2 regions of the Nitratireductor thuwali genome follow, and region 1 is predicted to be linked to the other one. Evidence: riboswitches for the same ligand, from Rfam matches in the RefSeq annotation. Region 1 holds a riboswitch; the other holds the start of a gene.
What was found. Region 1 has a riboswitch for thiamine pyrophosphate ahead of thiB (thiamine ABC transporter substrate binding subunit). Riboswitches for the same ligand answer to the same signal wherever they lie in the genome.

Region 1 (14,522 bases):
GCTGGGCGATCTTCTCCGGCAGCTTCTCCAGCGCGAATTTCTGCTTGTAGGAGAGCTTTTGGGCGTTGGGCTTGGCCGCGCGCGGGGCCGGCCCGCCGCCCTTGCCCTTTGCGGCATCCCCCTGGCCGCGGGCCTTGCGGCGCTCCAGCTCCTCGCCCTTGCGCTGCGCCATCATATCCGAATAGCCGCCGGCATACTCCGTCCAGCGTCCGTCGCCCTCCGGCGCTATGGTGCTCGTCACCGTCCGGTCGAGAAAATCGCGGTCATGGCTGACCAGGAGCACGGTCCCCGGAAAATCCTCCACCAGCTCCTGCAGAAGGTCGAGCGTCTCCATGTCAAGATCGTTCGTCGGCTCGTCGAGAACAAGGAGGTTGGCCGGCCGCGACAGGAGCCGGGCCAGCACGAGCCGCGCCTTTTCGCCACCCGAAAGCTCGCGGATCGGCGTGCGCGCCTGCTCGGGCTTGAACAGGAAGTCCTTCATATAGGAAACGACATGCCGCTCCTGGCCGTTGACCACCACGCTGTCGCCGCGCCCGTCGGTCAGGAAATGGCTGAGCGTTTCGGACGGATCGAGCGTCCGCTTCTGGTCGAGAACGGCGATCTCCAGGTTGGCGCCCAGCCGCAGCGTGCCCGAATCCGGCGCGAGACGCCCGATCAGAAGATTGATCAGCGTCGTCTTGCCCGCCCCATTGGGGCCGACAAAGCCGATCCGGTCGCCGCGCAAGATGCGGGCGGAGAAATCCACCACGACCGGATTCCCGTCATAGGATTTGTTCAATCCCTTGGCCTCGATCACCAGCTTGCCGGATTCGGCCGCGTCACTCGCCTGCATGGTCGCCACGCCTTCGGCACGGCGGTGTGTGCGGTGCTTTTCGCGCAACCCCTGCAATTCGCCCAACCGGCGCACATTACGCTTGCGCCGTGCCGTCACGCCATAGCGCAGCCAGTGTTCCTCGCGGGCGATCTGTCGGCCCAGCTTGTGCTGCTCGCGCTCTTCCTCTTCCAGCACCGTATCGCGCCAATCCTCGAAATGGGCGAACCCCTTGTCGAGCCGCCGGGTCACGCCCCGGTCGAGCCACACCGTCGCCCGGCTGACCCGCTCCAGGAAACGCCGGTCGTGCGAGATCGTCACCAGCGCCGACGAGGAGCGCTGCAATTCCTCCTCCAGCCATTCGATGGTCGCCAGGTCCAGATGGTTCGTCGGCTCGTCGAGAAGCAGAAGGTCTGGTTCGGGCGCCAGCACGCGGGCAAGGGCCGCACGGCGCGCCTCGCCGCCCGAAAGCGTGGCCGGGTCTTCCTCGCCGGTCAGCCCCAGCCGGTCGATCACCAGCGCCACCCGGTTCACGTCGTCGGCAGGTCCCAGCCCTGCCTCCACATAGGCCCGCACCGTGGCATAGCCTTGCCAATCAGGCGCCTGCGCCAGATAGCGCACGGTCGCGCTCGGCTGGCGGAATACTTCGCCATCCTGCGGCTCCACCATCCCCGCAGCGATCTTGAGAAGCGTCGACTTGCCCGATCCGTTGCGCCCCACCAGCGCGATGCGCTCGCCGGGGCCGACCATCAGCGACGCGCCGTTCAATAGGGGCGTGCCTCCAAAAGTCAGGCGGATATCTTCCAGTTTCAATAGCGGTGGCGCCATGTCAGCGCACTCCCTCGGTGGTAAGATGGGCGATCAGCAGGGCGCGACCTTCCTCAAGCCTCACGCACAGCCTTCCCCGGACCTCATTGGAAATCGTCAGCGAGGAGCCAAACGGCACGATGACGTTGTCGAGCGGCCATTTCGCACCTTCGACAGTGAGCCCCGCAAGCTCGCCGAAGGCAAGGATGGAAAAGATTGTTCCTTGGCCGTAATCGAATTCATGGCGGGTGCCCGGCAGCAGCGCATGGCCCTCCTGCGCCCCGCTCGTCAGAAGCACGGGAATGCCGCGCCCGGCAAGCTGCAACGCCAGCGTCATGTGCAGGAAGGCATGGTCCGGCCGCTCCCCGCCGAACGCCCCGACGAGAACGAATTGGCTGGCGCCGGCCGCCAGTGCCAGATCGATGGCCAGTTCTCCGTCGGTCTTGTCCTTATTGGGCGGGTATATCTCACGGGGAATGTCCGAATACTGCCGCAGCAGTTCGTCCGGCGCCGAATCGAAATCACCAACCCAAAGTTCCGGCACGAGCTCCAGCGTGGCGGCATGGCGCATGCCCGAATCCGCCGCCAGGACGCGGCTGCCGGAAAGCTGTGCGTCGAGTTCGGGGGTGCGGTGGGCATCACCGCCGAGGAGAATGGCGAAACGGGTCATGGCCGTGGCGCATATCACGAAGCCGCGCAATGCGCCAACGCGGAACAGCACTTGCGCGCAAACGTTGCGCGCCCTATTTTCCCAACCGCTCTAACGGGGTGCCGGCCGCCATCTGCGCGGCTTGCTGAGAGGTCATATGCCAACCCGCTGAACCTGATCCGGCTTGCACCGGCGGAGGGATTAGACGCGATAGCGCCTCATTCCCCTGAACCCGAATACGAGGAGGCGCCCGATGCGCATGAAAACCATTCTCCCGCTCCTGATCACGGCCTTGGCAACCGCCCCTGCCGCGGGCCCGCTGCCGGCCGCGGCGCAGGAAAAGCTCACCATCTACACCTATGAAAGCTTCACCTCGGACTGGGGTCCCGGCCCGCAGGTGGAGGAGGCGTTCGAGGCCGAATGCGGCTGCGATCTGGAGTTCATTTCGGTCGCCGATGGCGTTGCCCTGCTCAACCGCGTCAGGCTGGAGGGCGAAGGCACGAGGGCGGACATCGTCCTGGGGCTCGACACGAACCTGATCCATGACGCGAAGGAAACCGGCCTTTTCGTCCCCCACAATGTCGACCTCGGCAGGATCGACGTTCCCGGCGGCTACGAGGACGATGTCTTCGTGCCCTATGACTACGGCTACTTCGCCTTTGTCTACGACACCGAAGCCGTATCCGAGCCGCCGGCCAGCCTCAAGGAACTGGTGGAGAACGACAGCGATTTGAAGATCGCCATCCAGGACCCGCGCACCTCCACCCCCGGCCTCGGCCTGCTCCTGTGGATGAAAGCCGTCTATGGCGAAGAGGCCGCTGCCGCCTGGGCCAAGCTGGAAGACAAGGTGCTGACGGTGACGCCGGGCTGGAGCGAATCCTACGGGCTGTTCACCAGCGGAGAAGTGCCGATGGTCCTCTCCTACACCACGTCGCCTGCCTATCACCGCATCGCCGAGGACAGCGAGAGATACAAGGCGGCCGCGTTCAAGGAAGGCCACTACCTGCAGATCGAGGTGGCCGCCAAGACCACGACCGGCGCCGGCAATCCGCTGGCCGACCAGTTCCTTTCCTTCATGATCGGTCCCGGCTTCCAGGACGTGATCCCGGAGACCAACTGGATGTTTCCGGCCGGCCAGACGTCCGAACCGCTGAACCCAGTCTTCGGCGAGTTGGTCCAGCCGGACCGCGCGCTGCTCTTTACACCCGAGGAAGTGGCGGCCAACCGCAAGGCCTGGGTCGATGAATGGCTTTCCGTGATGAGCCGGTGAGGCGTACCGCCTCGTTCGACGGCCGTGTCGCCGCCGGCGCATTCGCGCTGGCGGCGATCGCATTTCTGGTTGGTGGCGCCTTCGCCGGCCTGATGGTGGAAGCCGCCGGCAACTGGCGGGGAGCCCTTTCCGCATTCGACCTCTATCTCGTGCGCGTCGCCCGCTTCACGCTCTGGCAGGCGCTGCTTTCCACCCTGCTCTCGGTCGTACCGGCCATCTTCGTGGCACGGGCGCTCGCCCGGCATCCCCGGTTCTTCGGGCGCAGCTTTATCCTGCAGCTTTTCGCCGTTCCGCTGGCGCTCCCGGCAATCGTCGCCGCGCTCGGCGTTCTGGCGCTCTATGGGCGCGCCGGCTATTTTGCGCCGGTATTCTCGGGCCTTGCGCAAGAGCGCTGGCCGGGCATCTATGGCCTCTCGGGCATTCTCGTCGCCCATGTCTTCTTCAACCTTCCCCTGGCCACGCGGCTGCTGCTTGCGGCGCTGGAAAACATTGCCGCCGACCAATGGCGCCTTTCGGCACAGCTCGGCATGGGCGCGCGCGCTTCTTTCCGCTTTATCGAGTGGCCTGTCCTGCGCGCTGCCTTGCCGGGCGTGGCGGGACTCGTCTTCATGCTGTGCGCAACCTCCTTCACAATCGTGCTGACGCTTGGCGGCGGTCCTCGCGCCACCACCCTGGAAGTGGCGATCTATCAGGCGCTGCGGTTCGATTTCGACCCCGCCCGCGCCATCGCCCTAACCCTGACGCAGATCGCACTGACGGCGCTGATCGTCACCGCGCTCGCCCGCCTCGGCGCCTCGGTCACCGGTGACGCCAGCCTGCCCGCCTCGCCCCGGCGTGCGCTCTTCCCAAGTAACCCGGAACGGCTGTTCAATTCAGCCGCCATCCTGGCAGCGCTGGCCTTCGTCGCCGGCCCGATGCTCGCGACCGTTCTGGCGGGCCTTGAATCGGAACTGTCACGCCTTGCGCGGGAGGCGGCATTTCTGGCCGCACTGCGGACCAGCCTCATCTTTTCCGCCAGTTCCGCCGCGCTTTGCCTGCTGCTGTCGATCGCCCTCGTCATGGCCCGCCGCGCACTGGAAATCCGCAGGGGCGGCCGGTCCATCGGTGCCCTGGAGCAGATGACGGACACCGGCGCCATGCTGGTTCTGATCGTGCCGCCGATCATCATCGGCGCCGGCTGGTTCATCCTGCTTCGCCATCTGGGAGACGTCTTTGCGTTTGCACCCGTCATGGTGATTACGGTCAACGCGCTCATGGCCATGCCCTTCGCCATCAGGATGCTGCGCCCGGCCCACGATGCCGCCAGCGCCCGCCACGAAAAACTGTGCCTGGCGCTCGGCATTGGCGGGTGGAACCGCTTGCGCCTCGTCGACTGGCCGAGCCTGCGCGCGCCGGCGGGCACCGCCTTCGCTTTCGCCATGGCGCTTTCGCTGGGCGATCTCGGGGTCATCGCGCTGTTCGGCAGCGATCAGGTGCAGACATTGCCCTACCTGCTGCTACAGCGCATGGGCAGCTACCGGACCGCCGATGCGGCCGGGCTCGCACTGTTTCTGGGCCTGTTGTGCATGGCGCTGATGTTTCTCGCGGGCCGCTGGGGTAAGGAACGCGCATGACCACGACACATGCGACGAGCCGGGGCGGGGCTTCCATAGGCCTCAAGCAGGCATTCTTCACCTATCCCGGCGCCGCCGCGATGCTGTTCGACCTTGAGATCGAACGCTCCGACATCGTCGCCGTGATGGGGCCGAGCGGATCGGGCAAGTCGACACTGCTCAATCTCGTCGCGGGCTTTGAAACGCCGGATGACGGCCGCATACTGATCGGCGGACGGGACGTTACGGCTCTTCCGCCCGTCAGGCGGCCGGTCTCGATGGTGTTTCAGGAGAACAACCTGTTCGCCCATCTTACCGTGGAGCAGAATGTCGGTCTCGGCCGGTCGCCCGGGCTGCGCTTGCGCGAGCAGGACCGGACGGACATTGCCGCCGCCCTTTCGCGGACGGGACTGTCGGGAAAGGAGAACCGCCTCCCGCACGCCCTTTCCGGCGGCGAGCGCCAGCGCGTGGCGCTGGCCCGGGTGCTCGTGCGCGACCGGCCGGTGCTGCTTTTGGACGAGCCCTTCGCCTCGCTCGGTCCTGCGCTGCGCGACGAAATGCTGGAACTTGTGAAGGATCTCCATCGCGACCGCGCCATGACCATTGTCATGGCCACCCACCATCCCCGCGACGCCGCCCGGCTGACGAGTACGATGATCGTGGTCGACAACGGCCGGGTGGCCGGGATCGGCCCGACGGCGGAGTTCCTTTCGGGCAAGGGGCCCGAGGCATTCGATCTCTATCTCGGTGCGCAGGGTAGGAAAGAATGACCGCGCGCATTGCCTGTCGTGATTCCACCATTATCTACCGGTGCATATAGGACAGTCGCAGACGGTTCGAGGCCGATGCCTCTCCGGTCATTGCGGCTGTTCTGTCGCGTCGGGCTCCGCGCGCGGGACGATCTTGTCTTGAGGCCAAGTCTGTGGCTAGGTCCCCGGCGGAGGCGGTATTAGCGCAAGTGTCATTCGGAAGGAACCGGCCCTGTCGCACGGTGTATCATTAGGAAGAGCCGCGATCGGGCGGAAAGGCAGCCGCATGCTTCTTCGCGGCGGGCTGCTTGGTGCCGGCATGCTGCTTGCCGGGTGCCAGACTTTGGATATGGGCGACTCGAAGTTCGTGCCGTCCGACAATCCGGTTACCGTCGACACCGTTACCCGCGGCGACCGGCTGGCCAGCCTGGCGCGCCGTCAGCATCCCAAGATCCTCCAGACCTATGGCGGCGAATATTCGGACCCGAAGCTGGAGCGCATGCTGGCCAAGGTGGTCGGCAGGCTGACCCTCAACCCCGACAGCCCGTCACAAGCCTACCGCATCACCATTTTGGATTCGCCGAACATCAATGCGTTCGCACTACCTGGCGGCTATCTCTATGTCACCCGGGGACTGCTGGCATTGGCCAATGATTCGGCCGAGGTTGCGGCGGTGCTGGCGCATGAGATGGCGCATGTAACCGCGAATCACGGCATCGAGAGGCAGCGCAAGGAAGCAGAGGCCGACCTGACCACGCGCGTCGTCGACGAGGTTCTGGTCGGCGACAGCACCGCCCGCGCGGCCGCCGTGCGCGGCAAGCTGAGGCTGGCCCAGTTCTCGCGCAATCAGGAATTGGAAGCGGATGCCGTGGGCATCAAGGCCACCGGCAGAGCCGGCTACGATCCCTATGCCGCCGCCCGGTTCCTGCGCTCGATGGACGCCTATCAGAGCTTCCGCAATGTCAGCGGCGCGAGTGACGCGAGCCTCGATTTTCTGGCGAGTCACCCCAACGCGCCGCGCCGCATCGAGCTCGCCCAGGGCCATGCCAGGCAATTCGGCATGCCCGGCACCGGGGCACGCGACCGCGAAGCCTTCCTCGACGGCATCGATGGTATCCTGTTCGGCGACAAGCCGGATCAAGGCTATGTGCGCGGCACCGACTTCATGCACCCGACGCTCGGCGTTGCGTTCTCCGTGCCCGAAGGGTTCGTGATCGACAATTCCTCGGGCGAGGTCGTCGCCGCCGGCCCCGGCAATCTCGCCTTCCGGTTCGACGGCACCACCGTTGCCTCCTCCTTGTCGCTGACCGACTACCTCAACTCCGGCTGGCTCGACGGCCTCGACAAGTCCTCGATCCGCACGACCACCATCAATGGCCGCGAGGCTGTAAATGCCCGCGCCTATGCCGACGATTGGCAATTCGACGTGACGGTCGTAAGGGTCGGCGAACAGGTCTATCGGCTTCTGACCGGGGCGCCGCGCGAGAGCACGCAACTCGACAGCATCGCCCGCCAGATCACCGGCACCTTCCGCGTGATGGACCAGGCAGAAATCGCCGCGCTGAAGCCGCTGCGCATCCGTGTGGTGACGGTCAGGCCGGGAGATAGCGTTGCAACCTTCGCCAATCAGATGGTCGGCGTCGGCCGCAAGCTGGAACTGTTCAGGGTGTTGAACGCGCTGGGCCCCGGCACCACCCTATCGGCCGGCGACAGGGTGAAGATCGTCACCGATCGTTGAGCGGGCGATGCGCCCGCGTCAGGGCCGCGGCTGCAGCTCGGGATGCTTTTCAACGAGAGCGGTGCGGAGTTTCTCCAGGGCGCGCGATTCGATCTGCCTGACCCTCTCCTTCGAGATGCCGAGGGTCTCGCCGAGCGATTCGAGGGTTGCGCCGTCTTCCGACAGGCGTCTTTGCCGGAGTATCTGGAGTTCGCGGCCGTTCAGCGTCATCAGCGCCTGCTCCAACCATGCGCTTCGCCGTTCGCCGTCGATCGTTTCGCCGACCACGTCGTCCGGCAACGGCGCATCGCTGACGAGGAACTCGATCCGTTCGGTCGCCTGATCGTTATCGGTCTTCAACGGCGCGTTGAGTGACGAGTCCGAGCCTGCCAGCCGGGAATCCATGAGCGCCACATCGGACTCCGGAACCTTGAGCGCGAGCGCCACCTCGCGATAGACGTCGGCTGTCGAGGTGGAGTCGCCTGTCCGCTGAAGCTTCGCACGCAGCCGCCGGAGATTGAAGAACAGCGCCTTCTGAGCCGAACTCGTTCCGCCGCGCACGATCGACCAGTTGCGCAGGATGAAATCCTGCATCGATGCCCGGATCCACCAGGTCGCATAGGTCGAGAAGCGGACTTCACGCTCCGGGTCGAATCGCGCGGCCGCTTCCAGCAGCCCCACATGCCCTTCCTGGATCAGGTCGCTCATCGACAGGCCGAAATTACGGAACTTCGCTGCCATGGAGATGACCAGCCGCATGTGAGCGGTCGTGATGCGGTGCAGCGCATCCTGATCCTTGCCCTGCTTCCACTTGACCGCCAACTCGTGCTCTTCATCGCGCTCCAGATAGGGCGCCTTCATCGCCGCCTTGATCATTCGCTGCCTGGCACTATTTTCCATGATGGCTGCTCCCGATACCCCGCTCCCAAACCCGACCGGTATCGCCGGCCCCGCTCGCTCCTAAGAGCAAGCGTTGGGAACAGTAACGTCTGGCAATGCCTGATAGTTCCATCTCCGCTGCCCCCGCAGGAGCCGTGCGAGGGCTGCCATGCAAAAAGCCCGGCGCTGGGCCGGGCTTCAAATGCGTTGGCAGAGAAAGGGGTATTATGCCGCCTCTTCCTTCTCCGTCTCGGCCTCCTCGTTGTCGGCCTTGGCGCCGCGGCGCGGACCCTTGTTGAGGTTGACCTCGATGAGGCGGACAGCCTCGGTCTCCGACATCTGGTTGACCGCTGCGATCTCACGCGCCATCCGGTCGAGCGCCGCCTCATAGAGCTGACGCTCGGAGTAGGACTGCTCGGGCTGGTTCTCGGCCCGATAAAGGTCGCGCACGACCTCCGAGATGGAGATCAGGTCGCCGGAATTGATCTTGGCATCATACTCCTGCGCGCGGCGCGACCACATGGTGCGCTTCACGCGGGCACGTCCCTGAACGACCTTGAGAGCGCGATCCACATAATCCGTCTCGGAAAGCTTGCGCATGCCGATCGATGTCGCCTTGGCGACCGGCACCTTGAGGCGCATCTTGTCCTTCTGGAAGTCGATCACGAACAGCTCCAGCTTGTGCCCGGCCACTTCCTGTTCCTCGATCGTAGCGATCTGCCCGACGCCGTGCGCTGGGTAGACGATGTACTCGCCCGTCTTGAAACCCTGACGTGTTGCCGATTTTTTTTGCTGGGTTGCCATACGCCTGAAACTCCTGTTCTTAATGGGGCGCGGAGATTTGATTCTCCTGCCCGGGGCGGTAGCGCCGGAGACTTGACTCTCGCGTGCTTGGAACGTGCAACTCACTCTGTGAAAGATGGGTCCGGATGTTCCAGTTGCCAAGCGGCACACAAAGTGCCACGGCCCAGATTGACTGGCCCGGATATTAGATCCCACCCCTCAGTGATTGTTCGCTTGCGCCATCGAAAGACGTGTTGGTCACCGTCATATCGAGTCAAGCTACCATAAAAAGCTGAAAGAATCAACTATTTGCCGCACATGCACAATTGCGGCGAAGCGCCGGTGCTCCACCCTCGGCCAATCGCGACATAGCGCCGCAGCTCATTTGCCCGCCGGTCCCGGCGGTTCACCCCTGCGGTTCAAGTGCAGGTCGCGTCCTTTCAACGCGACTCCGAAAAGTGGGCGCCCGCATTCGCAAAAGATCATGCTCCAGCAAGGGGACAGGTCACGATCAAGACAGCCTTGTCGTGATCTAGTCGCCCTGGCCTGGCTCCGTGGAGAAATATTTCTCGAACTTGCCCTCTTCGCCATCGAACTCCTTGGCGTCCGGCGGAGGATCTCTCTTGACAGTGATGTTGGGCCATTTCTCGGCGAATTCCGTATTCACCTGCAGCCATTTGTCGAGGCCCGGCTCGGTATCCGGCTTGATGGCCTCGGCCGGACATTCGGGCTCGCAGACGCCGCAGTCGATGCACTCGTCCGGATGAATGACGAGCATGTTCTCGCCTTCATAGAAGCAGTCGACAGGGCACACCTCCACGCAATCCATATATTTGCATTTGATGCAATTGTCGGTCACGAGATAGGTCATCTGGGGCTCCCGGTGCTCCGGAGAATGGGCTTCATGTCTGCCGCAAACCATGCTGGACTAGTGCTAACGGCGGGTGAGGTAGCCCCTTTGAAGGGCCGTGGCAAGGGTTCACATTGCGTCGCCGGGCGCGGCAGGAGAACATCGTTTCACAATGCCGGCGGCGACACATTGGGGCCCGGATCAATCGCTCAGTCCTCGTTGCGCAACCGTTCTATCTGGCGGCGTTCGCGCTTGGTCGGCCGCCCTGCGCCGGCTGCCCGCTCACCGTCAGCCGGCTTCACGGCTATTTCCGCCGGCGGCGTCAAATCCTCGTAAAGCGTCCGGGCTTCCTCGGCCGGTCCGCGCCGCGCGCCGGGCAGCAGCACCTTGTAGACGACGATGCGCCGCTCCAGCGTGATCGTCAGCACGTCGCCGGGTTTGACCGGATAGGCGGCCTGGTCGACCTTGACGCGGTTGACCCGCACCTTGCCGGCCACCGTCAGCTTGGCCGCCAGCGAGCGCGACTTCACCACCCGCGCGAAGAACAGCCATTTGTCTATGCGCTGGCGTTCGGACGGAGCAGTCAACACATGGCCCTATTTCTTGAGCTGTTCCCGGAGCGCGGCAAGTTTGGCGAAGGGCGAATCCGGATCGACCTTCGCCGGCCGGCTCGGTTGGGGCGGCCGCGCCTGGGGATGCTTCGGCCCCTGGCTGGGTTTGCCCTTCGGTCCACCCTTACGCTGGCCGTCGCGCCCATGACCAGCTCCCTGGTCAGCCCGGCGGCTGGGATTGCGTCCCTTCGCACGCGCGGGCTTGTCTCCCTCTCGCTGCTCGCGCTTTTGCACCGGCTTGCGGCGCTCGAAACGGGCGGGCCGCCAGATCAGCACGGGCCGGGGCGCTTCTTCGGCCTCGCCCTCCCCTGACGCCGAAGCAGGCGCAGCGGAGGCAGCGGAGGCAGATTGTTCCGGACCGGGCTTGGCGGTCGCTTCCGGTTCGTCCACCTCCAACGGCTGCGCCGGGCCACGGTCGGCAACAGGTTCCCCGTCCCGACGGCCAGCGTCTTGCCCGGCTTCGGACCCGCCGGCTTCCTCCACGGAGGCCGATGCGGCCGCCGGCTGAGTTGCAGCTTCGGCGGGTGCCTGTGCCGGCGGGCCTTCAGCGCCGGTCTGCGCTGCTTGCTCGCTTCCGGCTTGCTTTGCCGCCGCCTCTTCATCGAGCGCTTGGAGCCTCGCCGCAACCTCCTCGGCCGGCTTTTCCTCAGCCCGGTAGCCGAGCCCCTTGAGGATAGCCTCCATGTCCTCGGCGGTAGCGCCCAGGATCGACATCATTGCCGGAGTCACGATAAAGGCGCTGCCGTCGAACGCGCCTTCCGGGCGCGGGCCGCTGCCGGGCTTCCAGGCAAGCGCCGGGCGTATGAGATCGGCCAGGCGCTCGAGGATGTCGACACGCACGGCCCGCCTACCCAGATTGCGGAACCCCGCCAAGCGGTAAAAGGCCCGCTCGAATTCGGAATCGGTGACGACCGACGTGCGGCCGGCGGCCAGCGCGGTCACGACATCTCCGAAGCCGGGCTTGTCCTTGGCATCGTTGGCAAGCGCCCACAGCAGCGTCGCCAAGCCGGCAGGCGCCGGCTTGATGAGCGCGGGAATGAAGACGTGATAGGCGCCGAAGCGCACACCCAGCCGGCGCAGCGCGGCGCGCGCATCCTGATCGAGGCCGCGCACCTCGTCCGCCACGTCGCGGCGATTGAGCAGGCCGAAATTCTCCGATAGCTGGAACGCCAGCCCGCGTGCGATGCCTGAAAGTGCATCTGCCTGCCGCAGATCCAGCAGTGGCTTCAGATGGCTTTCCACCTGGAAATTTACGAACCGCTCCGCCCGCTGCACGACCTTGTCACGCGCCGGCCCCGTCAATTGCTCGTCGGCCAGCACGACGACGCGCGGCCTCAGAGCGTCGTCGCCGGCCACCAGCGTGGCAACGGGCGCACCGAGCCAGCGCAGCACGCCATCCGACCCCAGCGCCAGATCGCCGTTCGGCGCCGCGCCGAAGCGCTCAGCCCGTGTCTCGAACTCGGCCGCAAGCGCCTTCTGCGCCGCCGCCTTGACGGCGCGGGCGTCCTCGCCCTCCGCCGTCCTGTCCGCGGTAAAGCGAAAACCCTGCATCTCGCCCACGTGATGTCCTTCTACCAGGACTTCACCTGCGGCGCTTACTTCTGCTTCCGGCATTGCGTTCTCTCTCAGGCGCTTCATGAGCACGGAAGTCCTGCGGTCAACGAAGCGTTTCGTCAATCGCTCATGCAGCGCATCGGACAGCCTGTCCTCAATCTCTCGCGTTTTTTCCTGCCAGTGTGTCGGATCGGCCAACCAGCCGGGCCGGTGGGAGACAAAGGTCCAGGTACGGATTTGGGCAATGCGATGCGAAAGCGCATCAATTTCGCCTTCGGTCGAGGTGGCCCGCCGCACCTGATCGGCCATGTAGTCCTCGTCAACACGGCCGAACTTTGCAAGGTCAGTGAAGATCGCCCTGACGATCTCGGCATGCTGGGCCGGCGCGATCTTGCGGTAGTCCGGCAGCGCGCATGCATCCCACAGCGTCTCGACCTGCCGCCGATCCCCGGCCAGAGCGCGAATGTCTTCTTCGCGCGACAGATGATCCAGGACCTTCATGTCCGCCGCCGGCAGAGCCCTGGTCAGCCCCTCGATCGCGGGCAGGCGCTCGAGCGAAGCCTTGAGGGCATCGATGGAGGAGAAATCCGTCTGCGACGAGCGCCATTGCAGGACCTTGGAGGGCTCGAAATGATGCGTCTCGATCCGCTCGACGAGCGCATCGTCCAGTGGATCGACCCGGCCCGTGACACCGAACGTGCCGTCGCGGACGTGCCGGCCGGCACGTCCAGCGATCTGCCCAAGCTCCGCAGCCGAAAGCGGACGATACTGGAAACCGTCGAATTTCTGGTTCTGCGCGAAGGCCACGTGATCAACGTCGAGATTGAGGCCCATGCCGATGGCGTCCGTCGCCACCAGATAGTCGACGTCCCCCGACTGGTAGAGCGCCACCTGCGCATTGCGCGTGCGCGGGCTGAGGGCGCCGAGCACGATGGCCGCGCCGCCGCGCTGCCGGCGGATGAGCTCCCCGATGGCGTAGACCTCGTCGGCGGAGAATGCGACAATGGCCGAGCGCCGCGGCAGGCGCGTGATCTTCTTGGATCCCGAATAGGTGAGCACCGACATGCGCGGCCGCGTGACCACGGAAATGCCCTTGAGAAGGCGCTCCAGGATGCCGCGCATGGTGGCAGCACCCAAAAGCAGCGTCTCCTGGCGCCCGCGCAGATGCAGCAGCCGGTCGGTGAAGATGTGCCCACGCTCCAGATCGGCGGCAAGCTGCACTTCGTCGATGGCCACGAAATCGGCATCGGTCTGGCGCGGCATGGCCTCGACGGTGCAGACGGAATAGCGCGCACCGGGAGGCACGATCTTTTCCTCGCCCGTGACGAGCGACACGTTCTCCACGCCCACCCGGCCTGCGACCCTGCCATAGACCTCGCGCGCCAATAGCCGGAGCGGCAGCCCGATGAGGCCGGATTTGTGCGCCACCATCCGCTCGATCGCCATATGCGTCTTGCCGGTATTGGTGGGGCCAAGCACCGCGGTGACGCCGCGTCCACGCAGGATCGCCGCTTCAGAGCTGTTCGGCTGAATGTTCATTCGCAGCCTTGAATTGCGCAAAACCGGGACGGGCCGATCGCCTTCCTCCGCGGTTTCACTTCGGACAACCAGTTGCGCACCCGCGGATGTCGTTTCCGCAGAATGCTGCCGCAGTCATATAGGAAGCATGGCCGCCAGCAAAAGGCAAAAGCTGCCGGCAACGATGTTCCCGCGTGTCGAACTTCGGCCCGGCAAACTTTGGCCGGTTAATTTTTGGAACGAGTCTGGAACGAATCGGCGACGAATCACTCACCAGCGTGTATTCCTGATTTGTTCACCCCAATATCTTGTGCTCTGGACGGTGCCAGCGGCCACATGATGAATCGCGACATTTCTCGGCAGAAGCGATTCGGCATCGGGCGTTAATCTTTTCCGCGCCGACGGAGCGGTGCATCGCAACGAACCTTCTAAGTTTAAGATTTCGTTCACCTTTCTGAACCGTCCGTTAAACGATCTTGCGCCGCTGGACCGGCGCGCGTTAACGAACCGGCCAAACACGGAACGAATCGGCGACGAATCGGCGCTTCACTGAGGTTCCTGATACGTTCTCCACTACATATTGTGATATCCACAGGCTTTCAACAGACGTTCCACAGCCTGGCGCTCGGCTAGACCCCGCATCAGACCGTGGATGTTAGGAAGTGCGTGCCGTTGTGGCACACGCCATGTCAGGTCCACCTCAGGTAATGTACTGCCCACCATTGGCGGTGA
Region 2 (14,522 bases), 1.6 Mb from region 1:
TTCATGACGATGTTGCCGCGATTGGCCATCAGCGTGGTGAATTCCTCGCTGGTTGCGGCGGTCTTGAAGGCCTCTTCCAGCTTGGCCTTCACGTCGTCGGGCGTGTCCTTCCTCACGAAGACGCCGTAGAACGGGCCCCAGGGCAGGAACTTCGCCATGTCCGGCACGGCATCCGTGATCGCCGGCACGTCGGGCAAGGTGTCGACGGGCGCCGTATCCACCACCGCCAGCGCCCGCATCTTGCCGGCTTTGATGTTTTCGGCAGCGGCCGAGATGCCCGAAGGCATGAAGTCCACTTCCCCGCCGAGCATGGCCGTCAGTCCCGGGCCTTCGCCGTCGAACGGGATAGCGGTCACCTCGAATTCGACCGCGTTCTTGATCAGCGCGCTGATCGTGCTCGGCAGGCCCCCGGGGCCTGTAGAGCCCATCTTCACCTGGCCCGGATTGGCCTTGATGTCGGCCAGCAGCTCTTCCATCGTCTGGTACTTGGATTCCTCCGGCACCACGATGACGGCAACGCCGCGGCCCAGGATGTTGACCGGATAGAAGCTCGAATAGTCGAGGCTCGACACACCCAGCACCGGATGGAGCTGCGGGTTCTCGGCGCCGTAGAGGAACGTATAGCCGTCGGCGGGCGCCGCGTTCACATAGGCCGTCGAGATCGCGCCGGCGCCGCCGGATTTGTTGAGCACGACGATCGACGTGCCGAGCGCCTGCTCTGCCGCGGGGTTGACCGCGCGCGCGACCGTGTCGGTAGCGCCGCCCGCGCCCCACATCACCACGCCCAGAAGCTCGCGCTCCGGAAATTCCTGCGCGGCCGAGATGGCAGTCATCATCAATAGGGCAGATGTTGCCCGGATCATCTTGCGAATCATGTTTCCTCCCTTGGCGGCACCATCTGCCGCACCCACCGGCATATAATACGGAGGGGACCTTGTCAGGCATCCATCAAGGTGCAGATGCGGCCCCTCCAAGCCCAGCCAGGGCAGGATGACGGCGTTGCGAAGATAACGCAATTACCAATTATTCGACGAGCCATAACCTGACGCTATAGTTTGGCGCCCCGCGCGGTGGTCTCTTCCATGATATGGCGCAACTTGTCGATCAGGGTTTCGGCGAAGCTGGACAACGCCACGTCGCTGCGTCGGGCAATGTAGGTCTGGAATTCTGTCGGCCCGGCGATTGGCACGACCGCGATGTCGGACCGGGCGATGTCGGCGACCGTGAACGTGTCGACGACGGCCACCCCCAGATCCTCCTTGATCAGGGCAAGCACCGTGGTGCCGAACCGGGCGCGAATGGCGATGTCGTAGTCGAGATCCTCGCGCGCAAAGATACTCGCCATGATCCCGCCATACGGATCGTTGGGATCGATTCCGATCAGCGGACAACTGGCGATCTCGGCCGGTGTGACCACCTCCCGCGCGGCAAGGGGATGGTTCGGCGCGACGATGACCACCAGGTGGCCCCTGGCCAGCGGTTCGAACAGAATGGAGGGATGATCGAAGCGGTAGCTCATCGCGACGAACTCGCCTCGTCCCAGCATCAGGTAGTCGATGGCGTCCTCGATCTTGAGAATGTCGATGTCGATGCGGATGTCCGGATAGCGCCGCTTGATGGCGGCGATCGCCCGCGGGACCATCACATTGGCAATGCTCGGCACGGAGCCGAAGGAAAGTTCCACCCCGCGCCCGCGCTCGAGCTGCCTGATGGTGAATTGCAGGTCCTCGATCTTCTTGTGCACCTCCTGCAACTGCTCGAAGACGTGGACCGCTTCCGGCGACGGCACATAGCGGCCGCCCTTTCGGATGAAGAGCTTGATCCCGAGCAGATCTTCAAGGTGCTTCATCGACCGGCTGACGCCGGGCTGGGCGACGTTGAGCAGCCGCGCCGCCCCGGCGATGCTGCCGGCAACCATGACCGCACGGACGACTTCAATCTGGCGTAGCGTCAGCATGTCCCGACCTCTTTTCCTGGCAGGAGTTGCCCGATGTGCAGCGTCGCCAGGCTGCCCCTCGGCACGGGCAGAAGCGCCACCGGCCAGCGCGGCGCATATTGAGGGCACAAGGCGCCGCGGCACAAGCTGAAGATGGCAGCCGGCCCGGCCGATTTATTTCTGGCACTCCTATCATTCGACTGCCAAATCCTCTATATGACAGACGTGGCCCCTACATGCTCCCATACGCGGCCGCAGAAAGAACACTCCATGAAATTCCGGCCCCTCCACGACCGCGTCGTCCTTCGGCGCGCCGAAGGCAATGACAAATCCAAAGGCGGGATCATCATTCCCGACAATGCAAGGGAAAAGCCACAGGAAGGCAAAGTGGTCGCCGTCGGCCCGGGGCTCCGCGACGAAGGCGGCAAGCTCGTCCCGCTCGATGTGAAGGCGGGCGATGCGGTTCTCTTCGGCAAATGGTCCGGCACCGAGATCAAGATCGGCGGCGACGACCTGCTGATCATGAAGGAATCCGACATCATGGGCATCGTCGAGCCCACGGCTGCAGCCGAAAAGGCCGCCTGACCGGGCGATTTCCTACACTCAGTTTCAAGAACGAACGGATCGAAATCTTATGTCTTCCAAGGAAATCAAATTCGGTGCCGACGCGCGCGACCGCATGCTGCGCGGCGTCGAGCTCCTCAACAACGCAGTCAAGGTGACGCTCGGCCCCAAGGGCCGCAATGTCTTGATCAACAAGGCCTATGGCGCGCCGCGCATCACCAAGGACGGCGTCACCGTCGCCAAGGAGATCGAGCTTGACGACAAGTTCGAGAACATGGGCGCCCAGATGGTGCGCGAAGTGGCCTCCAAGACCAACGACCTCGCCGGCGACGGCACCACCACTGCGACTGTGCTCGCCGCCTCCATCTTTCGCGAAGGCACCAGGCTGGTGGCCGCCGGCATGAACCCGATGGACCTGAAGCGCGGCATCGATCTTGCGGTCGCAGCCGTGGTCAAGGACATCGAGGCCCGCGCCAGCAAAGTCAAATCCTCCGGCGAGATCGCGCAGGTCGGCACCATCGCCGCCAATGGCGATGCCACGGTAGGCGAGATGATCGCCAAGGCGATGGAAAAGGTCGGCAATGAGGGCGTGATCACGGTCGAAGAGGCCAAGACCGCCGAGACCGAGCTGGAAGTCGTCGAAGGCATGCAGTTCGACCGCGGCTACCTGTCGCCCTATTTCGTCACCAATGCGGAGAAGATGCGCGCCGAGCTCGAGGACGTCTACATCCTCATTCACGAGAAGAAGCTCGGCAATCTGCAGGCGATGCTGCCGATCCTCGAAGCCGTCGTCCAGACGGGCAAGCCGCTGCTGATCATCTCCGAAGACGTCGAAGGCGAAGCGCTCGCAACGCTCGTCGTCAACAAGCTGCGCGGGGGGCTGAAGGTCGCCGCCGTCAAGGCGCCTGGCTTCGGCGACCGCCGCAAGGCCATGCTCGAGGACATCGCCGTGCTGACGGCCGGCCAGATGGTTTCCGAGGATCTCGGCATCAAGCTCGAGAACGTCACGCTCGACATGCTGGGCCGGGCCAAGCGCGTTCTGATCGAGAAGGACACGACGACGATCGTGGATGGCGCCGGCGGAAAGGCCGACATCTCGGCACGTATCCAGCAGATCAAGGGTCAGATCGAGGAAACCACCTCGGACTACGACAAGGAAAAGCTGCAGGAGCGGCTTGCCAAGCTGGCCGGCGGCGTTGCCGTCATCCGCGTCGGCGGCGCGACCGAGACCGAGGTCAAGGAAAAGAAGGACCGCATCGACGACGCGCTGAACGCCACCCGCGCGGCGGTCGAGGAAGGCATCGTGCCTGGCGGCGGCGTTGCGCTGTTGCGCGCCAAGGCAGCTCTGGCGGGCCTTGCGGGGGCGAACGCCGACATGACCGCCGGCATCTCGATCGTCCTGCGGGCGCTCGAAGCGCCGATCCGGCAGATATCCGCCAATGCCGGCGTCGAAGGCTCCATCGTCGTCGGCAAGCTCCTGGAAGCGAAGGATCCCAATATGGGCTTCAACGCGCAGACGGAACTTTACGTCGACATGATCAAGGCAGGCATCGTCGATCCGGCAAAGGTCGTCCGCACGGCCCTGCAGGATGCGGGCTCCATCGCCGCGCTGCTGGTCACCACGGAGGCGATGGTCGCCGATATGCCGCAGAAGGACGCGCCCGCGGTCTCGGGCGCCGGCGGTATGGGCGGCATGGGCTACTGAAAACGGTCGCAAGTCCCGCCGGAAACGGCGGGACTCGGACAAATTTGACCGCCGCGGGACAATCAGCGGCCGCTGGGGCCAGGTGCCCCGCAAACCGCCCTGCGGCGGAGGATAAGGTGACAATCATGATGACCCATCGTTTTGCCGTCGGCCAGCTCGTCCGTATGAACGGAGGCTTTGGCGCCTTGCCTGCCGCGGCCGAGACCTATCGCATCACGGCGACCCTGCCGCCGGCGCGCGAAAACTCGCCCCAATACCGCATTCGCAACGAAACCGAACGTTACGAACGCATGACCACAGAAGACAATCTCGAAGAAATATAAGGTCGCCGCCAGCCCCTGGGGCTGCCCCTCTCAAAGGAAATAGAAAATGGCCAAAGGACAAAAACGCAGCAGCCGCGAGATCAGAAAACCGAAGCAGGACAAGGCCGCGCCAAAGGTGGCGGCATTGGCCGGTTCGCAGGTCAAGCAGGCTAGCAGCAGCAACGTCTCCTTCGGGAAAGCCAAGAAGACCTGAGAACGTGCTCCACGCCTTCCTCGCCGCCGGCATGACCAAACCGGCGTCGAAACTGCCGCCACGACCATAGGGGCGGACATTGCCGCGGACACGTTTTGCCCGCGGCAATTCTTATCCGGCCTTGACACGGACGTGCGCCGGGGCCCATCCTCACATTTCACCAGGGGGGTCCCGACAAGGGGCTGAGATACTGCTGGCGCGAATGCAGCGCAGTGACCCGTTGAACCTGATCCAGTTCATACTGGCGTAGGGATGGTGCGAAGGTCCTTGCGGCATCGCTTCGACGGAAATGACAAGGTTTTCCGGAACGCAGACGGTAACAAGGTCCCATTCTCATCCTTCCGGCGACGAACTGGGTCTCCATTGCAACAACGCAAAGGAGCCTCGTCATGGATGTTCGGACACGAGAAAAGGCCGCGGTCGAAGTCACCACCGGCCCCCTGCCCGCTTCAAGGAAAGTCTATAAGCCCGGCGCGCTTCACGATGGGCTGCGCGTGCCGCTGCGCGAGATCGCCGTGCATCCCAGCGCCGGCGAACCGCCCGTCACCGTCTACGATTCCTCCGGTCCCTACACCGATCCGGACGTCTCGATCGAGATCGACAAGGGCCTGCCACGCACCCGCGAAGCCTGGATCAAGGCGCGCGGCGACGTGGAAACCTATGACGGCCGCGCGGTGGCTCCCGCCGACAACGGCTTCGTCACCGGCGACCGGCTGACACCGGAATTTCCCGCCCTGCGCAGGCCGCTGAGGGCCAAGGACGGCAAGGCGGTGACACAGATCGCCTATGCCCGCGCCGGCATCGTCACGCCGGAGATGGAATTCGTCGCCATCCGCGAAAACCTTGGCCGGGCCCAGGCGAAACACGCCCTCGCGCGCGACGGCGAGAGCTTCGGCGCGGCGGTGCCCGATTTCGTCACGCCGGAATTCGTGCGCGACGAGATCGCGCGCGGCCGCGCCATCATCCCGGCAAACATCAACCACCCGGAAACGGAGCCGATGATCATCGGCCGCAATTTCCTGACCAAGATCAACGCCAATATCGGCAATTCCGCCGTCACCTCCTCGATGGCCGAAGAGGTGGAGAAGATGGTCTGGGCGACGCGCTGGGGCGCCGACACGGTGATGGACCTTTCCACCGGCCGCAACATCCACAATATCCGCGAATGGATCATCCGCAATTCGCCCGTTCCGATCGGTACCGTCCCCATCTACCAGGCGCTGGAAAAGGTGAACGGCACGCCCGAGGCGCTCACCTGGGAAATCTACCGCGATACGCTGATCGAGCAGGCCGAACAGGGCGTCGACTACTTCACCATCCATGCCGGCGTGCGCCTGCACTATATCCCGCTCACCGTCGACCGCGTGACCGGCATCGTCTCGCGCGGCGGCTCCATCATGGCCAAATGGTGCCTCGCCCACCACAAGGAAAGCTTCCTCTACGAGCATTTCGAGGAGATCTGCGACATCTGCCGCGCCTATGACGTTTCCTTCTCGCTGGGCGACGGGCTGCGGCCGGGCTCGATTGCCGACGCCAACGACGCCGCCCAGTTCGCTGAGCTCGAAACGCTGGGAGAGCTGACCAAGATCGCCTGGGCGAAGGACTGCCAGGTGATGATCGAGGGGCCGGGCCATGTTCCCATGCACAAGATCAAGGAGAACATGGACAAGCAGCTCGAGATTTGCGGCGAGGCTCCATTCTATACGCTCGGCCCGCTCACCACTGACATCGCGCCCGGCTACGACCACATCACTTCGGCCATCGGTGCGGCGATGATCGGCTGGTTCGGCACGGCCATGCTCTGCTACGTCACGCCCAAGGAGCATCTGGGCCTGCCCGACCGTGACGACGTGAAGACCGGCGTCATCACCTACAAGATCGCCGCCCACGCCTCCGACCTTGCCAAGGGGCATCCGGCGGCGAAGATCAGGGACGACGCCCTCTCGCGGGCGCGCTTCGAGTTCCGCTGGGAGGATCAGTTCAACCTGTCGCTCGACCCGGAGACCGCACGCGACTTCCACGACGAGACCCTGCCGAAGGAGGCGCACAAGGTGGCGCATTTCTGCTCCATGTGTGGCCCCAAATTCTGCTCCATGCGGATTTCCCATGAGATCCGCGATGCGGCCCAGCAAAAGGGGAAGCAGGAGGGCATGGAGAAGATGGCGGAGCGTTACCGCCAGGGCGGCGACCTTTACATGCCCGCCGATGAGGTGGAAGCAGCCGGCGAAGGCGGCGCTTGAGCCATGAAAGTGCTGGTCAAGGGGGCCGGCGTTGCCGGCCTCACGCTCGCCCATGAGCTTGCCGCTCGCACCATGGACGTGGTCGTGACGGAGACGCGGCCCGGCCTTGCCGGCAGCGCCTCGTGGCAGGCCGGCGGCATGCTGGCGCCATGGTGCGAGCGGGAGAGCGCGGAAGAGGATGTGATCGCGCTCGGCGCTTCGGCCGCCGATTGGTGGGACGAAGCCCTGCCCGGCCATGTCGAACGCAAGGGAACGCTGGTGCTGGCCCAGCCGCGCGATGCGGGCGAGTTGTCCCGCTTCGCCCAGCGCACCAGCGGCTGTTCATGGCTGGATGGCGACCAGGTGGGCGAGCTTGAACCGGACCTTGCCGGACGCTTCCGCCGTGGCCTGTTCTTCGCCCGCGAAGCCCATCTCGATCCGCGCCGGGCGCTGGAGGCGCTTCACCGGAAGCTTGCCGCAACGGGCGTTGCGTTCCGCTTCGATGCCGGGCCTGATCCTGCGGAAGACGCTGATTTCGTGGCCGACTGCACGGGCATGGCCTCGCCGCAGGCAGGCCTGCGCGGCGTGCGCGGCGAGATGCTGATCCTGCACGCGCCTGAAATCGCGCTGTCGCGTCCCGTAAGGCTGCTCCATCCCCGCTTCCCCGTCTATGTCGTGCCGCGCGCCGGCCACCGCTTCATGGTCGGCGCCACCATGCTGGAAAGCGATGCCTCGGGACCAGTGACCGCCCGCTCCATGATGGAGCTGCTCGCCGCCGCCTGCGGGCTGCACCCCGCCTTCGGCGAGGCCGAAGTGGTGGAAACGGCAAGCGGCGTACGCCCCGCCTACGCCGACAATCTGCCGCGCGTTCAAATGGATGGACGGACCATCCGCATCAACGGGCTTTACCGTCACGGCTTCCTTCTGGCCCCGGCGATGGCCAGACGCGCGGCGGCGACAATGATGAGGATGGCGCACGATCCTGCCGGGAAGGAGGAATTTCTCCATGCAGCTCACGATTAACGGCGAAAAGAAAGAAGTCTCGGCGGCCACGCTGGCGGGCTTGCTCGTGGAACTCGACTACCGGGGCGACTGGCTCGCCACCGCCCGCAACGGCGAAATCGTGCCTCGGGACCTGCGCTCCGAGTGCCGCCTCGACGAAGGCGACCGCATCGAAATTCTTTCTCCCATGCAGGGAGGCTGAACGATGCTGGAGCTCTACGGAAAGACGCTGTCCTCGCGGCTGCTGCTCGGCACCGCCCAATATCCCTCGCCCGCGATCATGGCGGAAGCCATCCGGGCGAGCCGGACGGAAATCGTCACCGTTTCCCTGCGCCGCGAGACGGCGGGCGCGGGAAGCGGCGGCGGGTTCTGGTCGCTGATCCGCTCGCTGAACGTCGACGTGCTGCCCAACACCGCCGGATGCCACTCGGTCAAGGAAGCCGTCACCACAGCGCGGATGGCGCGCGAGCTGTTCGCAACGAACTGGATCAAGCTCGAAGTGATCGGCAATCCCGACACACTGCAACCGGACGTCTTCGGGCTGGTCGAGGCCGCGCGCATCCTGTCCGACGAGGGCTTCGAGGTCTTTCCCTATACGACCGACGATCTCATCGTCGCCGAGCGCCTGCTGGAGGCCGGCTGCCGGGTGCTGATGCCCTGGTGCGCGCCCATAGGCTCGGCGCGCGGGCCCTCGAATCCCGACGCGCTGCGCTCCCTGCGCGGCTATTTTCCGGACACGCCGCTCATCGTCGATGCGGGGCTCGGCCGTCCCTCCCATGCGGCAATCGTCATGGAACTCGGCTACGATGCCGTTCTGCTCAACACGGCGGTTGCCAAGGCCGGCGACCCCGTCCGCATGGCCTCGGCCTTCGCGGATGCCGTGGATGCCGGCCACGCCGCGCACGAGGCCGGCCTGCTGGAGCCGCGCGACATGGCGGTTCCCTCCACGCCTATTTTCGGCAAGGCGGTGCTGACATGAAGCTCGACCCGTTCTACCTGATCGTGGACAGCGCGGCCTGGATCGAGCGTCTCGTGCCGCTCGGCGTCAAATTCGTGCAGCTGCGCGTCAAGGACGCCCCCGGGGACGCGCTGCGCCGCGAAATCCGCCGCGCCCGCGACATCTGTTCGGCCCACCATTGCCAGCTCGTCGTCAACGACTACTGGCGCATCGCCATCGAAGAAGCCTGCGACTTCGTGCATCTGGGCCAGGAAGACCTCGCGGAAGCCGACCGGACGGCGATAGGCAGGGCCGGGGTGAAGCTGGGGCTGAGCACCCATGACCATGCCGAGCTCGAGACCGCGCTGGCCGCCGAGCCTGATTACATCGCGCTCGGTCCCATCTACCCGACCATCCTGAAAAAGATGAAATGGGCGCCGCAAGGCCTGCCGCGCATCGCCGAGTGGAAGGCGCGCGTTTCGCCTCTGCCTCTGGTGGCCATCGGCGGCCTGACGCCTGAGCGGCTTCCGGGCGTCTTCGAGCACGGCGCCGACTGCGCCGCCGTCGTCACCGACATCACGCTCAGCGCCGATCCGGAACGGCGCACCCGGCAATGGCTGACGGCGACCGCGCCATGGCGATGAAGGGCGATCGCCATGTGCTGATCGTCGCCGGCTCCGACTCCTCCGGCGGCGCCGGCATCGCCCGCGACATCGAGACCGTCGCCGCATGCGGCCTGCGCTCATGCCTTGCCGTAACGGCGGTGACCGTCCAGACCCATGAGCGGGTCGAGCGTATCGAGCGCGTCGCACCCGAGAATGTCGCCGCCCAGATGCGCGCTGCGCTTGCCGCCAACGACGTCGCCGCGATCAAGATTGGCATGCTTGGCGCGGGCGGCGCGGTGGAGGCGGTCGCCGCCGTCCTGCGTGACCACGCTGCCGTGCCGGTGGTTCTCGATCCCGTCATCGCCGCCTCCTCGGGCCGGGCCCTCCTCCCCGCGATGCGGTGGACCTCATGCGCCGGCAACTGATGCCGCTATGCATCCTGGTAACGCCGAACCTTGTGGAACTCGCCATTCTGACCAACGAAGCTCCCGCCGGCGACGAAGCCGCGATGGAGCGGCAGGCGCGCGCCGTTCTGGACACCGGATGCGCCGGAGTGCTGGCCAAGGGCGGCCATATGAGCGGAACCCGCGCAACGGATATCCTGCTGCGGCGGGAACAGGCGGCGCGCCGCTTCGAGGCGCCCCGCATCGCCGGCTCCCTGCGCGGCACCGGCTGCATGCTGTCCAGCGCCATAGCCGCCTGTCTGGCGCGGGGCGAGCCGATGGAAGCAAGCATCGGGGAGGCGAAGGCGATGGTGCTGGAGCGGCTGGCGCGGCGCCATCTTCCGTTCTAAGGTCGGGACCTGCTGATCTACCGTCATTGCCCCATGCGAAAGGCCCATCATGATCGCCTGGTCGATCTTCATTCCCGCCTGCTTCGCGCTCAACTGCGCGCCGGGTCCCAACAACATGCTGGCCTTCGCCAACGGCGCGCGGCTGGGCCTGGTTCCCGCCATGGTCGGCGGCCTCGGCCGCATGCCGGCCTTCGCCATTCTTATCGCGGTCACCATTGTCGGCCTCGGCGCGATCCTGGCGACCTCGGCGGTGGCTTTCACCATCATCAAGATCGTCGGCGCGCTTTACCTGATCTATGTGGGCATCCAGTTCTGGCGCAAGGCACGGGCGCTCGCTGCGGCGCAGTCGTCCGAATCGGCGGTGGCGGCGCTGATGCGGCGCGACTTTCTCATCGCCATCAGCAATCCCAAGGCCATCGCCGTGTTCACCGCCTTTTTCCCGCAATTCATCGATGCCTCCCAACCCGCCTGGAGCCAGTTGGCGGCGATGGGGGGCGTGTTCCTCCTTCTGGAGGTCGCGGCGGTGCTGCTTTATGTGGCGGCCGGGGTCCTGCTCGGCAGGATGCTGAAATCCCAACGCATTTTCGTCAATCTCAACCGCCTGGTCGGCGGCGTCCTGGTCGCCTCCGGCGCGAGCATGGTCCTGTCGAGGCAATAAAAAGCCCGCCCAAAGCAGGGCCAAACCGGAAAAAACCAGCCATTTCCAGGTGAAAACGGGCCGGTTTCAGCCCAAAACGGGTCGAAACGGCCTGAGAATCAGTCGTCCCGGTAGACTTTCTCGCGGCGTTCGTGGCGCTCCTGCGCTTCGATCGACAGGGTCGCGATGGGCCGTGCGTCGAGACGTTTCAGCGAAATCGGCTCGCCGGTCTCCTCGCAATAGCCATAGGTGCCCTCGTCGATGCGCTGCAGCGCGGCGTCGATCTTGGAGATGAGCTTGCGCTGCCGGTCGCGCGCGCGCAGCTCGATCGCCCGGTCCGTCTCGGAGGAAGCGCGGTCGGCAAGGTCGGGATGATTGGCGTTTTCCTGCTGAAGCGCTTCCAGTGTTTCGCGGGCTTCTCTGAGGATTTCGCTCTTCCAGGCGATCAACTTGCCGCGGAAATATGCGCGCTGCCGATCGTTCATGAAGGGTTCGTCCTCGGATGGGACGTATTTTGCATCAACGAGATCGGTCATCGATTTACCCCACGGCTACCAGCGGCGCCTATATATTCGTGGAAGCCGCCCCCGACAAGCACAAAGCAGGCTCCGGTAACGCATTTGTCAAAATCTTATTAATATTGCAGACGGATGAGGCAAATCGTTGCGACGGCAGCGTCTTTGCGCGTGACCGTGAAATTTTTCTCCCCGCAGCTTGAGCGGCCGGAGATATCGGCTGGCATCCCGCGGACGAATCACGCCGTACTTGCGGTTCGCAGCGCGGAGGTGACCCATGTACAGGCTCTATCTGATGCGTCATGCCAAGGCGGCATGGGGAGGACCGGCCGTTTCCGACTTCGATCGGCCGCTGGCCCCCACCGGAAAGGAGGATGCCAGGCTCCTCGGCCAGAACATGAAAAAACTCTCGTATTTGCCCGGGATTATTATATGTTCAGGAGCCAGAAGGACCCGCGAGACCTGGGACGCTGTCGCCTCCTTCATCGCAGCCGAGGCCCGGCAGGTCCACTTCTTGGATGAGCTGTACCGGGCCGATTCTGCCGAGTGCCTGGCTCTCGTCATGGCCTATGCGGGCCGCTCCTCTCTCATGGTCGTCGGCCACAACCCGGTCATGGAGGACCTTGCGCTGGCGCTGGCCCCAACGGGCGACGGGCGGGCGCTGGCGGCCGTACGGGCGGGATTTCCCGCTGCCGGGCTCGCCGTACTCGAATTTGAGACTCCGCTGGGCGATGCTGGTCCGGGCAAGGGAGCGCTGGTGGATTTCCTGCGGCCGGCAGGGTGATGTAGCTGGTCCGTTTCATCTTTGCCGTGCATCTCCTATATGCGGAAGCCGGACATGCAGCCGGAGAGGACTTTACGGAATGCCCAATTGCCGTCGCTGACCACCTTCACCGATGAAGCGCGCATCGCGCTCGACACCGTGGCCGACCGGGCAGCCGGTCTCTGGTCGCCTGCCATTCGCCTCGGCGTCACCGGCCTTTCCCGCGCCGGCAAGACCGTTTTCATCTCTTCGCTGGTGCACAATCTCATCCATGGCGGCCGTCTGCCGCTGTTCGAGGCCCAGGCTTCCGGCCGCATCGCCAGGTCCTATCTCGAACAGCAGCCCGACGACGCCGTTCCGCGCTTCCAGTACGAAGACCACATCGCCTCGCTGCTCGACGAGCGCATCTGGCCCCAGTCCACGCGCTCGATCTCCGAACTGCGTTTGACGATCGAGTACGAATCGGCCTCCGCCTGGGGCCGGTTCCTGTCGCGCGGACGGCTGTCGGTGGACATCGTCGACTATCCCGGCGAATGGCTGCTCGATCTTCCCCTGCTCGGCAAATCCTACGAAGCGTTCAGCCGGGAGGCGGTGGAACTTGCGGCCGGCCCCGCCCGCGCCGACCTTTCGGCGGACTGGCGCAGCCTGGCCGAGACCGTCGATCCGGATGCGCCGGCCGACGAAATGCTGGCGCGGCGCCTGCACGAGCTCTTTTCCGCCTATCTTGCCGCCTGCAAGCAGGAGAGCCGTGCTCTCTCCACCCTGCCGCCCGGCCGCTTTCTGATGCCCGGTGACCTGGACGGCTCCCCGGCCCTGACCTTCGCGCCGCTGGCCGGCCTCGACGGCGGGCGCGGAAAGCCGAACTCCATGCGGGCCATGATGGAAAGGCGCTATGAGGCCTACAAGACCCACGTCATAAAGCCCTTCTTTCGCGAGCACATCGCCCGGCTCGACCGCCAGATCGTGCTGGTCGACGCCATGCAGGCCATCAATGCGGGGCATTCCGCCATCGCCGACCTGGAGCGGTCCATCGGCGAGATCCTCGCCTGCTTCCGGCCGGGACGGAGCCGCTTCCTGACCGACCTGGTCATGCGGCGCATCGACCGCATCCTCATCGCGGCGACGAAAGCCGACCATCTGCATCACGAAAGCCATGACCGCATGCAGGCCATCGTCCGGCGCCTGGCCGAGCGGGCCATCGCCCGCGCCGGCTTCAGCGGCGCCGAAGTGGAGGTGGTCGCCATGGCCGCGATCAGGGCCACGCGCGAGGGAACGGTCAAGCAGGGCCGGCAGAACCTGCCGGTGATCATCGGCACCCCGCTTGCCGGGGAAACCATCGGCGGCGAGACCTTCGACGGCGAGACCGAAACCGCGATCTTCCCCGGCGACCTGCCCGACGCGCCGACCGCCCTCTTCCGCAAGGGGTCGCAAGCCGCCGCCGAGCCCGAACTGCGCTTCGTGCGCTTCCGCCCCCCGAAGCTGGAGCGCACCGCCGAGGGCCTGACCCTTTCCCTGCCCCATATCCGCCTCGACCGGGCGCTTCAATTCCTGCTTGGAGATCAGTTGGCATGAGCCAGACACGACGCCCGGCCGCCTTTCGCCTGGACCCGCCGGAGCCTTCCAAGGTCGGCGAGGACGGACAGCGCGAGACGCCGCGCAAGCCGCGCGCCGTCAAGGATGCGGCGCAGATTGTCGTCACCCCGTCCGAGGACGATTTCTTCGAAGCGGCGGATGCCGTCGATGCGGCACCGCCGCCGCCGGTTGCGCGAAAAGGCGGCTCGCGGCTGGGCCGGATATTCCTGACCGCCTTCGGGCTTCTCGTCTCGCTCGGGATCGGGCTCTGGGCCGACCGGCTGATCCGCGACATGTTCGCCCGCAGCGACTGGCTCGGATGGCTGGCCCTGGCGCTGGCCGCGACAGCGCTCCTCGCCCTCCTGGCGCTGATTGCCCGCGAAGCCTTCGCTCTTTCCCGCCTTGCCTCGGTGGAGCGGATGCGCAGGCGTGCCGAGGACGCCTATGCGCTCAACGATGCGGCTTCCGCCCGCGCCGTCATTGCCGACCTTTCGGGCCTGATGCAAAGCCATCCCGACACCGCTGCCGGCCGGCGCGCGCTCAAGGAACTGGAGCACGACGTCATCGACGGCAGCGATTATCTGCGCATCGCCGAACAGGCGCTCCTGCGGCCACTCGACGCGCGTGCCCAGAAACTGGTGCTCGACGCCGCCAAGCGCGTCTCCGTGGTCACTGCCGTCAGCCCGCGGGCGCTGGTGGATGTCGCCTATGTCCTGTTCGAGGCAGCCCGGCTTGTGCGCCGCCTGGCCGAACTTTAT

Region 2: another riboswitch for thiamine pyrophosphate. It lies ahead of thiC (phosphomethylpyrimidine synthase ThiC); the one in region 1 lies ahead of thiB (thiamine ABC transporter substrate binding subunit).

The regions. Positions count from the first base shown of each region.
Region 1 is NZ_CP030941.1:1,823,422-1,837,943, forward strand. Features, by position in the region: gene NTH_RS08770 (ABC-F family ATP-binding cassette domain-containing protein) at 1-1,639, opposite strand, end outside; gene NTH_RS08775 (thiamine diphosphokinase) at 1,641-2,288, opposite strand; TPP riboswitch at 2,373-2,485, shown strand; gene thiB (thiamine ABC transporter substrate binding subunit) at 2,521-3,537, shown strand; gene thiP (thiamine/thiamine pyrophosphate ABC transporter permease) at 3,513-5,150, shown strand; gene thiQ (thiamine ABC transporter ATP-binding protein) at 5,147-5,899, shown strand; gene NTH_RS08795 (M48 family metalloprotease) at 6,165-7,616, shown strand; gene NTH_RS08800 (RNA polymerase factor sigma-32) at 7,635-8,498, opposite strand; gene NTH_RS08805 (CarD family transcriptional regulator) at 8,700-9,278, opposite strand; gene fdxA (ferredoxin FdxA) at 9,790-10,128, opposite strand; gene NTH_RS08815 (RNA-binding S4 domain-containing protein) at 10,317-10,694, opposite strand; gene NTH_RS08820 (helicase-related protein) at 10,704-13,811, opposite strand; gene phbB (acetoacetyl-CoA reductase) at 14,491-14,522, opposite strand, start outside.
Region 2 is NZ_CP030941.1:178,631-193,152, forward strand. Features, by position in the region: gene NTH_RS00830 (tripartite tricarboxylate transporter substrate binding protein) at 1-875, opposite strand, end outside; gene NTH_RS00835 (LysR family transcriptional regulator) at 1,049-1,957, opposite strand; gene NTH_RS00840 (co-chaperone GroES) at 2,207-2,521, shown strand; gene groL (chaperonin GroEL) at 2,571-4,205, shown strand; gene NTH_RS00850 (hypothetical protein) at 4,331-4,528, shown strand; gene NTH_RS00855 (hypothetical protein) at 4,575-4,721, shown strand; TPP riboswitch at 4,874-4,992, shown strand; gene thiC (phosphomethylpyrimidine synthase ThiC) at 5,111-6,961, shown strand; gene thiO (glycine oxidase ThiO) at 6,965-7,963, shown strand; gene thiS (sulfur carrier protein ThiS) at 7,947-8,144, shown strand; gene NTH_RS00875 (thiazole synthase) at 8,148-8,921, shown strand; gene NTH_RS00880 (thiamine phosphate synthase) at 8,918-9,523, shown strand; partial or broken gene thiD (bifunctional hydroxymethylpyrimidine kinase/phosphomethylpyrimidine kinase) at 9,520-10,277, shown strand; gene NTH_RS00890 (LysE family translocator) at 10,327-10,935, shown strand; gene dksA (RNA polymerase-binding protein DksA) at 11,034-11,450, opposite strand; gene NTH_RS00900 (SixA phosphatase family protein) at 11,707-12,213, shown strand; gene NTH_RS00905 (YcjX family protein) at 12,268-13,764, shown strand; gene NTH_RS00910 (YcjF family protein) at 13,761-14,522, shown strand, end outside.